Linked DNA regions of Salinivibrio kushneri. The protein of the gene in region 1 interacts with the protein of each later gene in a pairwise test. Links are inferred from orthologs where the notes say so. Each region holds a gene or a part of one and is shown on either strand. Other genes may lie near its edges. The genes, in order: trkA and ptsN.

Region 1 (7,439 bases):
TTGCGCAATTACCAACGCGATCAAGCGGCGCTAGACCAAGCCAGTCAAGCACACGATGCCGGGCTTTATTGTCACCCTAGCTGGTTACTCAAACGCCTTCAGGCCGCCTACCCATCAAATTGGCAAGACATTGTCGCGGCGAACCATCAAAAGGCGCCGATGTGGCTGCGCGTCAATCGCCAGCATCATTCTCGAGATAGTTATCAAACGCAGCTGCAACAAGCCGGTATTGGCGCCAGTGCCCACCCAGATGCGATGGATGCGCTGAAACTCGACGCGCCGTGTGATGTGTCTCGCTTACCCGGGTTTGACCAAGGCTGGGTGTCGGTACAAGATGCCGCCGCGCAGCTGGCTGTCGATTACCTCCAACCCGCGTCTGCAGAGCACATTCTCGACTGCTGTGCCGCGCCAGGAGGGAAAACCTGCCATATCCTCGAGCACCAGCCTGATGCCATCGTGACGGCCATTGATGCCGATGAAAACCGCTTGTCGCGGATCAAAGACAACCTTTCACGGTTGGGCCTTAATGCTGAGGTGAAACACGCGGATGCCCGCAAGCCGAGCGCTTGGCATCAAGGGCCTGCGTTTGATCGTATTTTGCTGGATGCCCCTTGCTCTGCCACGGGCGTGATTCGTCGCCACCCTGATATAAAATGGCTGCGTCGTGACAGTGATATTCATGCCCTGGTCACGTTACAGGCAGAGATTTTAGACGCAATGTGGCAGCAATTGGCACCAGGGGGTACGCTGGTTTACGCCACTTGCTCGGTCTTGCCAGATGAAAACAGCGATCAAATCCGCGCCTTTTTATCCCGTGAGCCATCAGCGATATTGCATACCGGCACGCAAACGCAGCCAGGCCGTCAAATTCTGCCTGGCGAAGACGACATGGACGGTTTTTATTACGCATGCCTAGAGAAGTCATCAAGCAACTAGGCAGGGAGTGACAGTAGCATGAAAATCATCATCTTGGGTGCAGGCCAAGTCGGCGGGACGTTGGCAGAGAACTTGGTGGGGGAAAACAATGACATCACTATTGTCGACCGCGCCCCTGAACGACTACGTGAACTGCAAGATAAGTACGACTTACGCGTGGTGCAAGGGTTTGCCAGCCATCCGACCACACTACAAGAGGCGGGTGCTCAAGATGCAGATATGCTGGTTGCGGTGACCAACTCAGACGAAACCAATATGATCGCCTGCCAGGTTGCGTATACTCGATTTAATACACCCAACCGTGTCGCCCGGATCCGCAGCCCTGAATACTTGGCGGTGAAAGAGCAACTGTTTAACAGCGACGCGTGTCCGGTTGACCACCTTATCGCCCCTGAAGAGCTGGTGACCCGTTATATTCGCCGTCTGATTGAATACCCAGGTGCCTTACAGGTGGTCAGTTTTGCCGATAAAAAGGTCGGCCTCGTTGCGGTTAAGGCGTATTACGGCGGCCCACTGGTCGGAAAGGCCTTGTCGGCGCTGCGTGAGCATATGCCGCATGTGGATACGCGCGTTGCCGCCATTTTCCGCCGCGATCGGCCCATTCGCCCGCAAGGTACCACCATTATCGAAGCCGATGATGAGGTCTTTTTCGTCGCTGCAAGTAACCATATTCGCTCGGTGATGAGTGAGTTGCAGCGTCTCGAAAAGCCTTATAAGCGCATCATGATTGTCGGGGGCGGGAATATCGGCGCAGGCCTAGCGATGGCGTTGGAGCGCCAATACAGTGTGAAGTTGATTGAGCGTAACCCCACGCGTGCCGAGCACCTTTCTGAGTTGCTGGAAGAAACCACGGTCTTTTGTGGTGACGCCTCTGACCAAGAGCTGCTCAGTGAAGAGCACATTGATCAGATTGATGTGTTTATCGCGGTCACCAACGAAGACGAAGCCAATATTATGTCGGCCATGTTGGCGAAACGCCTTGGCGCGAAAAAAGTCATGGTGCTTATCCAGCGCGGCGCTTATGTGGACTTGGTGCAAGGCGGGGTGATTGATATTGCCATCTCTCCTCAACAGGCAACGATATCTGCGCTACTCACCCATGTGCGCCGCGCAGACATTGTTAATGTCTCGTCACTACGACGCGGCGCCGCTGAGGCGATTGAAGCCATCGCCCATGGGGATGCGTCAACCTCGAAAGTGGTCGGGCGCGCCATCGGCGAGATCAAACTACCGCCAGGAACCACCATCGGTGCCGTGGTGCGAGGCGATGAAGTGTTAATTGCGCACGACAAAACCGTGATCCAGCAAGATGACCATGTGGTCTTGTTCTTGGTGAACAAAAAATATATTCCTGACGTTGAACGCCTGTTCCAGCCCAGCCCTTTCTTCCTTTAATCCTACCCTGCAGGCGTTGTTGCCTGCAGGCTCACGCTTTTTCGCTGTCTACTGCCGTTCCAGTCACTTTGGGTATACACTAGTAAAAGTTCTCTCGGTATCGATGACACACAAAGGAACGCCATGTCGGACGATAAGTTTCAGCAATCTACCAGCTTCCTCAAAAAAGCTGTGCCTTTGATGATGAAATACAAGGTGCCCACCACGCCCACCAACTATGCCCTGTGGTACACCTATGTCGCCAATACCGATGCCAAACTCAATGCGGATGTCGATGCCACCGTGGATGAGCACGGTACCTGTAGCCCGCTGCAAAGCGACATGCTTTACCAAAAACATATGGCCGATAAGCATAGCCGAGACATCAATGCATTAAAGCAAAGTTTAGAATCGATGATGACCGAGATGAGCCACTCAATGTCAGATACTATCCAAGATACTGACGCTTTCCATTCGGTACTCGATAACACCTTTGAGCAGCTGTCACGGGTCGAAAACGAAGGGCTATCCATTGACGAGACCATTGCCGTGGTGCGCAACGTGGTCAAGGATTCGCAAGCGCTCACCCAGTCGACCCGCTACTTTAAGCACCAGCTTAGTGATGCCCAGCAAGAGATCGCGCAATTAAAGCAAAACTTGGCAGAGATGACCGAACAAGCCACCCATGATGGATTAACCGGTTTGCTTAACCGTGCGGCCTTTGAGCGCGAGCTCACCGCCTATATTGACAGCCCACAAACGTGGCCGTTTTGCTTGATACTCATCGATCTCGACCACTTCAAGCACCTTAATGATACCTACGGTCATGTGCTCGGTGACATTGCTCTAAAGCAAGTCGCCAAGCGAATCCTCGATTATTGTCGGGATGGCGTACAAGCGTTTCGCTATGGGGGCGAAGAGTTTGCGCTATTGGTACCACAAAAAAGGTTGAGTACCGCCAAACGCACAGCGGAAACATTGCGCGCTGCGATTGACCGCATGGTGATCAAAGACCGACGTCGCGGCCGAACCCTCGATAGTATTACCGTCTCAATCGGGGTCGCAGAGTATGATGAGGAGAAAACAGAGTCGAGCGCAGATCTGATTTATCGTGCCGACCAGCACTTGTACCAAGCTAAAAACCTAGGCCGTAATCGCGTGATGCCGATTAATTAACCACCACCAGCGCGGAATTTGATCCTGGCTAAGTTTCACTTCAGTGTGGTCAGGCAAAATGGCATTTTTTACGTGCCACACTGAGGATGCCCACATGCAATGCCACCGTATTAATGAGTTGCTCGACCTACTCAATCAATCTTGGCAAAAAAACCCTGACTACTCTCTGATGCAAATGCTCATCCAGATCGCTAATGAAGCCGGTCACGGCCAGGACGTCACCACCCTGTCAGACGATACGTTGATCTATCAGCTCAAGATGCGACTAGAGGACAGTAATGCCCCTATTCCTGGGCTAGCCAAAGATTGTGAAGACGATTTTAAAGCCGCGATTTTGCGCGCGCGCGGGATCCCACCTCATCAATCGTCGTGAAAGCAGTCTGGCTAATCGTCTGTTATAGCTAGATTTCATTGAGTTTGTGGCTATGTTGCAAACTATGACTCTGGTAGCGTATTCAAGGAGTTCGCTGCGCTACAATCACAGGCAACAATGATAATCAGGGCCTGGCAATGCACCATGGACCCCTACCCCAAGGAAAGCCAATGTCATGAGCGATAAAAAAATCAACGTCAAAGACGTGACTGCAAAAGAGTACAACCCCAAAACTCACAAAGGGGCTGACGACCGATTCAATCCAAGCAATCGTATTTATGTGCGTGCGGTAAAAGGCTATTACCAGCGTATGCGACGCTATATGGGCTGGTTTTTCATGCTGGTGTTCCTCGCCATTCCCTGGATCCCTTACCAAGGACGCCAAGCCATCTTACTCGATATCGGTAATCAGAAGTTTACCTTTTTTGGCACCACACTCTGGCCACAAGATCTTACCTTGCTGGCTGCCTTGTTGATGCTCGCGGCATTTGGCCTTTTCTTCATTACCACCTTTCTTGGCCGCGTGTGGTGTGGGTACTTGTGCCCACAAACGGTGTGGACCTTCTTGTTTATTTGGTTTGAAGAAAAGCTTGAAGGCGCGGCCAATAAACGTCGCAAGCAAGACTCGTTAAAACTGACGCCTGAGCTAGCCGCGCGCAAAACGGCTAAGCATGCAGCGTGGTGGGCGATCTCCTTGATTACAGGGATGACCTTCGTCGGTTACTTTGTGCCGATGCGCGAGTTAGCCATCGATTTAGTCACCTTTGATACCAGCTTCTGGGTCGGTTTTTGGGTGATCTTCTTTGCCGCTTGTACCTACGGTAACGCCGGCTGGATGCGCTCGATTATGTGTATCCATATGTGCCCTTACGCACGCTTCCAGTCAGCGATGTTCGACAAAGACACCTTCATCGTCGGGTATGATGCCAAGCGCGGCGAAAAACGCGGCCCGCGCCCTCGCAAAAAAGATCCGAAAGAGTTGGGGCTCGGTGACTGCATTGACTGTAATTTATGTGTGCAAGTCTGCCCAACAGGCATCGATATTCGTGATGGCTTGCAATACGAATGTATCAACTGTGGTGCCTGTATCGATGCCTGCGATGAAACCATGGATCGGATGGGCTATGAGCGTGGACTGATTAGCTACACCACCGAGCACAAGCTTGAAGGCAAGAAAACCGCAGTGATGCGACCTAAGCTCCTTGGCTACGGGGTTGTCATGACTATCGTTACCGCGATGTTTATCTATTTGGCGATGTCAGTGATGCCCATGGAGCTGGATGTCATTCGTGACCGTAACCAGCTTTATCGCATCAACAACCAAGGGCTGGTCGAAAACACCTACACATTAAAAATCCTCAATAAAACCCAATCGGATGAGACCTATCAGCTATCAGTGAATGGGCTCAACGATGTGGAATGGCATGGCCCGCAAATGGTCAATGTCCAAGCAGGGGAAGTATTCTCATTACCCATCAGCCTCGCAGTTGATACCTATGAGATGGAACAGCGTATCGCTGACATCACTTTTGTGATGGAGCGAGAATCGGGTGAGGAGCAAAAAGTGGTCACGGCAGAGAGTCGCTTTATCACTGACCTTTAATGCCACCCCGTATGTAGACGAAAAGGGCGCAGGCAGCGCCCTTTTTATTTGTTACCATGGCGTTTTTCCACACAAACGGAATGCCCATGACTGACCATGGTTTTGACTTTCATGCACTAACGCCAGATGTTCAGTTAAATGCGATTGAGTCAGTAGGGATCTACCCTCAATCAGGCTTGCTCGCGCTGAACAGCTATGAAAACCGTGTTGCCCAATTTGTCGCAGATGATGGCCAGCGCTATGTGGTGAAATTTTACCGTCCCGGGCGCTGGTCTAACGCACAAATTCTCGAAGAGCACGCGTTCTGTCATGAGCTCGCCCAAGCCGATATTCCCGTGGTAGCCCCAATCTACCGCGAGGGTACGAGCCTTTTTACCACCGACGGCTTTCGCTTTGCGTTATTTCCCAGTGTCGGCGGCCGAGGTTTTGAAGTGGATAATTGGGATCAACTTGAGGCGGTCGGCCGTTACCTCGGCCGCCTACACCAAGTTGGCGCGGCGACCCCCTTCCAAGAACGGGCAAAGTTTGATCTCGACAGCCATCTTTATCAGCCTCGTCAGGTGTTAAATGAAGCGAATCTCATCCCAGAAGGCATTCAGGCGACCTTTTTCTCTGATCTTGACCGCTTAATTGACGCCATTGCCGCACGCTGGCACACAGATTGGCCGGCGATCCGCTTACACGGTGACTGCCACCCCAGCAATATTCTGTGGCGAGACGGCCCATTGTTTGTGGATTTTGACGACACACGTAACGGCCCTGCGATTCAAGACTTGTGGCTATTTTTAAACGGCAGCCGTGCCGATCAGCTCGCCCAACTCGATACCCTGGCAGAAGGCTATCGCGAGTTTCGAGAATTTCCCGCCGATCAATTGCAACTGATCGAGCCGTTGCGTGGTCTGAGAATGGTGCACTATATGGCGTGGCTAGCAAAACGCTGGCAAGACCCGGCATTTCCACGTGCATTCCCTTGGTTTGCTGATGCAAAATACTGGGAAGGTCAGGTACTTGCGTTTAAAGAGCAACTTGCCACCCTAGAAGCGCCACCGCTTACCCTGTACCCGTAAGCGATCAATCGATAACGGAGAGTCATTCAATCATGTTAAAGAAACTGTTTCCTTTGCTACTCATCCTCGGCTTAACCGCCTGCTCTGAGCCTGAAAGCGTGACACAAACGTCATCACAAACCACGCAAACAGCAGAGTCTACACAAACGCAGTCTGAATCCACCGCGCCTATGGAAGTGGCTGACGCTAAGCCGGGACGCTTTAAGGCGGGGGAAGACTACCAAGTACTGGACACGCCAGCGACGGATACGCCCACAGTCACTGAGTTTTTCTCCTTCTACTGTCCTCACTGCTATCAATTTGAACCACTGGTTCAACAGCTCAAACAGCAGGTGCCTGACAACGCCAAAGTGGTGAAAAATCACGTCTCCTTTATGGGCGGAGACATGGGCAGTGTCCTAACCCGTGCATACGCAACGGCCGTGGTACTGAACGCACAAGACACCATTATTCCGGTGATGTTTAACCGCATTCACGTGGCGCAAAACCCACCGAAATCATTGGCCGAGGTGCGCCAGCTTTTTGTTGATAACGGCATTGATGGCCAAGAGTTTGATGGTGCTTACAACAGCTTTGCCGCCAATTCAATGGCGAAGCGTTTTGACCAATCATTCGAAAAAGCGGGCCTACGCGGCGTGCCTGCCGTGGTCGTGAACGGCAAATATCACGTGACACCGAAAACAGTGGAAACCCCCGAAGAATACTTTCAGCTGATTAACTTCTTGCTTACCCAGAAGTAATCAACTGACTTGGGCGTTGAGATGGCGTAATAAGCCATCCATCGCCCGATAACCCAGCGCCTCAGCAAGATGAGAACGCTGAATCGTCTCGACGTCGGCTAAATCGGCAATGGTTCTCGCCACTTTTATAATCCGATGATACGCCCGCACAGACAGCCCCAAACGATGCA
Region 2 (6,060 bases), 2.4 Mb from region 1 along the record:
CAGCAGCCAGCGGGTGTTGGAGTCACCAATATGGCCAACGGCCAGGCCGCGAATCACCAAGGCAACGGTCTGGTTACCGGCCACACCGCCCATTGAGGGGACAATGGTCATCAACACCGCGATGGCTGCCATTTTATCCAAGGTGCCTTCAAACATGTTGGAGACCGAGGCCGCGGTTAACGCTGCCAGCACGTTGATCCCCAGCCAAATACTGCGGCGACGCGCACTTTTAAACGCGGGGGCAAAGGTGTCTTCCTCGTCATCGAGGCCGGCCATGCTCATCATCGAGTGCTCAGCATCTTCACGAATAATGTCGACCACATCATCAATGGTGATTCGACCGACCAAGTGGTTGTGCTCATCCACCACGGGGGCTGAGACCCAATTACGGCGTTCAAACAGGCTGGCGACATCACCGTCATCCATGGTGACGCTGATCGCCTCATCCGGCGCATCCATAATGTCAGCGATATCAGTGTCCGGTTGATTCACCAACAGGGCACTGATCGGCAAATTACCAATCAAGCGGCCGTTTGGGTCGATCACATACAGCGTATCTGTGGTGTCGGGTAACTCACCGCGCATCCGTAAGTAGCGTAATACCACATCCACGGTCACATCATCACGAATGGTGATGACGTCAGTGTTCATGATCCCGCCAGCAGACTCCTCGGGGTAAGACAGGGCTTGCTGTACCCGCGTCCGGTCTTGGGCATCCATTTCCGCCAGTACGTCTTGGGAAACGTCTTGCGGTAGGCTACGCAGCAAGTAGGCCACATCATCGGTTTCCATTCCCTCTGTCGCTGCCGCGAGCTGATCAGGGGCCATGCGAACCATGATGCCGTCTTTCACATCTTCTGAGAGCTCATCAAGGATCTCACCTTGATCTTCCGGGTCGGTGAGCTGCCAAAGTACCAGGCGTCCTTTCGGTGGAGAGGCCTCTAAAAGATGAGCCGTGTCTTCTGGCTCCATGTCCTCGAGCATACGGCGTACGCGCACAAACATGCCTTGCTCAAGCAATTGAGTGACTTCTTGGAGCCGTTGGTGGGTTAGGTTACTTTGTTCTTGTTCTAATGTTTCTGCCATCGGCCACTCCCCCAAATGCAATGACTAAAATTCTAACCTAATCAGGGGAGTCTGTCGCATGACAAATCGGTGATAGACGGGATTTAGCACCATTCACCGCGCTGGTCAGCGCAGTGGTTGCGGAGGCGTTAGCTGTCTTCGTCGAAGCCGGCTTCAAATAATGCTTTCACGGCATCGAGGGCAGGTGATGCTTGTGGACCGGTGGCTGACACGGTAATGGTTTCACCTTGCGCGGATTCCAGCATCAGCATTGCCATCACACTGTCAGCGGTGGCGGATTTATCCGCGCTTTGCAGCACCACATCGGCATCATACGCTTGCACCAGTTCAACCAGCTTGATGGCGGCGCGTGCATGCAAGCCTAAACGGTTGCGAATGCACACTTGAGCCGATACCGAGGTCACTGTTTTTGCTCCAAGGTACGGTGACGCGTTTGCACTTGCTCGCCCAGCTCTTGGAAGTAATCCGACAGATACTGCGCCACATAGACAGAGCGATGTTTTCCCCCGGTACAGCCAATGGCCACAGTCACATAGCTACGATTGTTATTCTTAAGTGCAGGAAGCCACGACTCGAGGAAGCCTTTTATTTGCGCCACTAACATGGCCACATCAGGTTGGGCGGCGAGAAACATACGCACGGGCTTCTCGAGCCCTGTATGAGGGCGAAGCGCGGGCTCCCAGTGTGGGTTGGGGAGAAAGCGCACATCAAACACATAATCGGCATCGGCCGGTAAACCATGCTTAAAGCCGAACGATTCAAACACCATCACCAAGTCGCTACTTGTGCGCCCCAGTACCAGTGAACGGACAGACTCACTTAAGTCGTGAATCGATAAGCCCGTGGTGTTAATCACCCGATCAGCGTGCTCTTTAATCGGCGCCATTTGCTGCTTCTCAGCCTGTATGGCCTGCTCTAACGAGAGGTTGTGTCGAGTGAGGGGATGCAACCGACGGGTTTCGCTGAAACGTTTAATCAGATCTTTATCGTCTGCATCTAAATAGTACACAGTGACATCGCAGATTTCGCGTAGCGCCGCCAAGGTGTCGGCAACTGGCTCTTTAGCGTTAGGAAGATTGCGAATATCGAGACTGACCGCAATTTTGGCGTCGGCATCGTCTTGCGAGACCACAAAGTCACGCAGTAAGTTGACGGGCAGATTATCGACGCAATAGTAGCCAAGATCCTCCAGTACCCGCAACGCCACTGATTTTCCTGAGCCGGAACGGCCACTGACAATTTTTAGCATCATAGTTCGCTCCCGTCAGCGTTGCCCATTATTGAGTAATGATATTGTACAGTTCTTGGTCTGAATTGGCATTTCGTAGTTGACGACACAGCTTTTTGTCATTCAGCTTCTCGGCAATCGCAGACAGGGTTTGCAGGTGTACTTTGCACTGTTCGTCCGGTACTAGCAGCGCGAAAAGCAGATCAACGGGTCGTTTGTCGACGGCATCAAACTCAATCGGCTCGGCGCATTGTAGCAGCACGCCCACGGCATGTTGGCTGTCGAGGGTGCGGCCATGGGGAATGGCAATGCCTGCCCCAATGCCGGTGGTGCCCAGCTTTTCGCGGCTTAGCATGCATTCAAACAAAGTTTGTGCGTTGGTGCCTAGCTTGTCCGCAGCAACCTGGCTGATAATTTCCAGGGCGCGTTTCTTGCTAGAGCAGTGGACGGCACTGCGGGTGCAGTCCACTGACAGTACTTCTTTCAGTTCCATAGCTTAGTGCTGTTTGAGCTTTTCTTTGTGTTTACTCAGTTGCTTGACCAGCTTATCGGTCAGCCCATCGATGGCCGCATACATATCATGCGATTGTGCTTTTGCATGGATCTCCCCGTTGTTCACGTGGAGCGTTGCTTCTGCAATCTGGTCGAGCTTTTGGACATTCAGTACAACATGGACATTATTAATGTGCTCGAAAAAGCGCTCGAGTTTAGCAAACTTGGTCTCCACATACTCGCGTAGTGGTGGCGTGACGTCGACAGACTGTCCGGTCAGATTGATTTGCATACACACTTTCCTTCTGTTGAGGCGCCTATAGCAGACGCTTACGCTGGTTTGACGGCGCAATACCCAGTGACTCTCGGTACTTAGCAATGGTCCGTCGTGCAACTTTAATGCCTTGCTCGGCCAGCAATGTGGCAATCTTACTGTCGCTAAGCGGCTTGTTAGCCGGCTCGTCAGCGACCAATTTTTTGATCAGTGCGCGAATCGCTGTGGATGAGCACTCGCCGCCATTGTCGGTACTGACGTGGCTAGAGAAAAAGTATTTCAGCTCGAAAATACCGCGCGGCGTATGCATGAACTTTTGCGTGGTGACACGGGAAATGGTTGACTCATGCATATCGACATCCAAGGCGATGTCGTTAAGCACCATCGGCTTCATCGCCTCTTCCCCGTACTCAAAGAAGTCGTGCTGATGTTCGACAATACAGCGTGCGACCTTCAGCAAAGTGTCATTACGGCTCTCCAAACTTTTAATTAGCCATTTGGCCTCTTGCAAGTGTGAGCGAATAAATTGGCTATCAGAGGGGCTACAGCCATTACGGCCATAAGCGGCGTACTGCTCGTTCACTTTGAGCTTGGGCACGCTATCGGGGTTAATTTGGACCACCCACTGACCTTGATGTTTAAACACGGAGACATCAGGCACCACGTATTCGGCCTCATTGGTCACAATGAGGTTGCCTGGGCGTGGCTCGAGGCTATGGATCAACTGCATCACGGATTTAAGCTCAGGCTCTTTCAGGCGGGTTTCACGCATTAACTGGCGATAATCACGGTTGGCGAGTAAGTCCATGTGCTCGGTCAGCACCTTCCGCGCTTCCTCAAGCCACGGGGTATCGGCATCGTATGTCGCCAGTTGCAGCATTAAACATTCTTGCAGTGAGCGAGAGGCGACGCCTAGAGGATCAAAATGTTGCACACGTTTAAGCACGGCCTCGACTTCGTCGAGCTCAATCTCTTCGCTGCCTAAGCTATCTAAGATCTCTTCGGTGCTCACTGACAGGTAACCTTGGTCGTCCACTGCATCAATGATCGCCATCGCAATCACCTGATCGTTTTCGGAGAAGGGCGTGAGCTCGAGCTGCCATTTCAAGTAGTCGTAAAGCGTTTGGGTGGTTTCGCCTTGATAAACCGGTTGGTCATCGTAACCGCTCGCCCCGACGCCCGTATTGCCTGTGCCGGCAGAGTATAAGTGATCCCAAGTGGTATCGACGGGGAGATCGTCCGGCATTTCGTTTTTTTCAAATGCGTCAGACGTTTCCATGGTGTCCGCACTGGCGGTCGCGGTTTCTTGTGCGCCCGCGTCTTGATCATGGGGTTGCTCGCGCTGATTGGCCTCTTGCTCTTGGCCTTCGTCATGCTCCAACAGCGGATTGCTTTCCAACGCTTCTTGGATTTCCTGTTGCAAGTCCAGCGTCGACAGTTGCAACAGACGGATCGCCTGTTGTAACTGCGGTGTCATTGCGAGTTGTTGTCCAAGCTTAAGCTGAAGCGTGGGTTTCATAGAGGCTGTACACCTTTCCTTATTTCAACGACCAAAGAGGTTAAAAACGCTTGCTCTGGCTATCAGGGCAAGCGCTCTTTATTAACTATAGCCATGATTGGCAGTTTTTAGCGTGAGCAAGTCCACTATATTTTACCCCAACCGACCCACTGAGCTGGGGTGATTGGATCCATTACAGTTTGAACTGATCACCCAAGTAGACCCGTTTAACATGCTCATCGTTGAGCACTTCATCAGGGGTACCGTGTGCAATCAAGTGTCCTTGGCTGACAATGTAAGCATGTTCACAGACACTGAGCGTTTCGCGCACATTGTGGTCGGTAATCAGTACGCCCAAGCCACGATCACGTAAATGTTCGATGATTTTCTTGATATCGATTACCGATATTGGGTCGACCCCGGCAAACGGTTCATCTAGCAAAATAAACTTCGGGTTAGCGGCTAAGGCGCGTGCAATTTCTACCCGGCGGCGTTCACCCCCCGATAAGGCCATGCCCAGGCTGTCACGGATATGCTGGATATTAAACTCATCGAGCAAATCTTCCGCTTTGTCCTGACGCTCTTCTTTGCTCAGAGACTTGCGGGTTTGCAGCACTGCCATCAGGTTATCGTAGACGCTCAGCTTGCGAAATATCGAGGCCTCTTGTGGCAAGTAGCCAATCCCCAGGCGTGAGCGGTTATGCATCGGCTGAATGCTAATGTCTTTATCATCGATATAAATGGCCCCTTCGTCACGAGCGACCAAGCCGACAATCATGTAAAACGACGTGGTTTTACCCGCACCGTTAGGGCCTAAAAGACCAACAATTTCACCGGATTTCACTTCCAAGCTGACATCGGCGACCACTTTTCGCCCTTTATAACTTTTTGCCAAATTGGCCGCTGTAAGTGTTGCCATGTCGCCTCTTATTGCGCGTCTGTCGTGGATGAATCCTTGGAGGAGGACTCTTTGGTACTTGGCTGCAAAATGGTGGTCACCCGTTTGGTGCTATCACTTTCTGCCACAAGCTGTTGCTTGTCGATTTCATAGGTGATCACATTGCCCTCTACTTGGTTACCACTTTGCTCGAGCATCGCATTGGTCGACATTTTGAGAAACTCATTGCCGACTTCGTAGCGTAGTTTGTTGGCTTCGCCATGAATCTCTTTGCCATCGTCCATGGTTTGCTCAAACGTGGCCGGCTTACCATAGGCTTCGATGGTTTCATCACCCTCTTGGCCTTGGGGGCGAATCACGATCAGTTTATCGGCCAGGATTTTAATGCTGCCTTGGGTCAGCACCACGTTTTGGGTAAAGGTCACCGTGTTTGTGGCCATATCTAGGTGCTGGCTTTCTGACTCTATATAAATAGGTTGCTCAGTATCACTGCTTAGTGCCAGTGAGTAATGCGACAGCAGCAACATGGCACCTGCCAGCGCTTTAACGAGGGGTCGTTTCATATCGGCCTCTAACATCGTCTA

What was found.
Region 2: the proteins of trkA (region 1) and ptsN interact in binary tests that used the Escherichia coli proteins (3 or more experiments, as listed by UniProt). The link is inferred for Salinivibrio kushneri from one-to-one orthologs.

The regions. Positions count from the first base shown.
Region 1 is NZ_CP114588.1:2,761,957-2,769,395, forward strand. The notes cover bases 321-3,142. They hold trkA (Trk system potassium transporter TrkA), read left to right. Parts: upstream 321-954; coding sequence 955-2,331; downstream 2,332-3,142. Other genes in these bases: rsmB (16S rRNA (cytosine(967)-C(5))-methyltransferase RsmB), read left to right, coding at 321-936; N8M53_RS12715 (GGDEF domain-containing protein), read left to right, coding at 2,455-3,142. In the rest of the region: more of rsmB, read left to right, coding at 1-320; more of N8M53_RS12715, read left to right, coding at 3,143-3,486; N8M53_RS12720 (YihD family protein), read left to right, coding at 3,581-3,859; cytochrome c oxidase accessory protein CcoG, read left to right, coding at 4,035-5,462; N8M53_RS12730 (serine/threonine protein kinase), read left to right, coding at 5,549-6,529; N8M53_RS12735 (thiol:disulfide interchange protein DsbA/DsbL), read left to right, coding at 6,700-7,269; N8M53_RS12740 (YifB family Mg chelatase-like AAA ATPase), read right to left, coding at 7,270-7,439. UniProt on the Escherichia coli protein: Part of the constitutive potassium transport systems TrkG and TrkH. May regulate the transport activity of TrkG and TrkH systems. Binds to NAD(+) and NADH.
Region 2 is NZ_CP114588.1:316,155-322,214, forward strand. What follows is about bases 1,086-3,935. They hold ptsN (PTS IIA-like nitrogen regulatory protein PtsN), read right to left. Parts: upstream 2,808-3,935; coding sequence 2,364-2,807; downstream 1,086-2,363. Other genes in these bases: mgtE (magnesium transporter), read right to left, coding at 1,086-1,086; N8M53_RS01595 (HPr family phosphocarrier protein), read right to left, coding at 1,215-1,490; rapZ (RNase adapter RapZ), read right to left, coding at 1,487-2,338; hpf (ribosome hibernation promoting factor), read right to left, coding at 2,811-3,098; N8M53_RS01615 (RNA polymerase factor sigma-54), read right to left, coding at 3,124-3,935. Also shown: more of mgtE, read right to left, coding at 1-1,085; more of N8M53_RS01615, read right to left, coding at 3,936-4,599; lptB (LPS export ABC transporter ATP-binding protein), read right to left, coding at 4,772-5,497; lipopolysaccharide transport periplasmic protein LptA, read right to left, coding at 5,506-6,039; LPS export ABC transporter periplasmic protein LptC, read right to left, coding at 6,020-6,060. UniProt on the Escherichia coli protein: Seems to have a role in regulating nitrogen assimilation.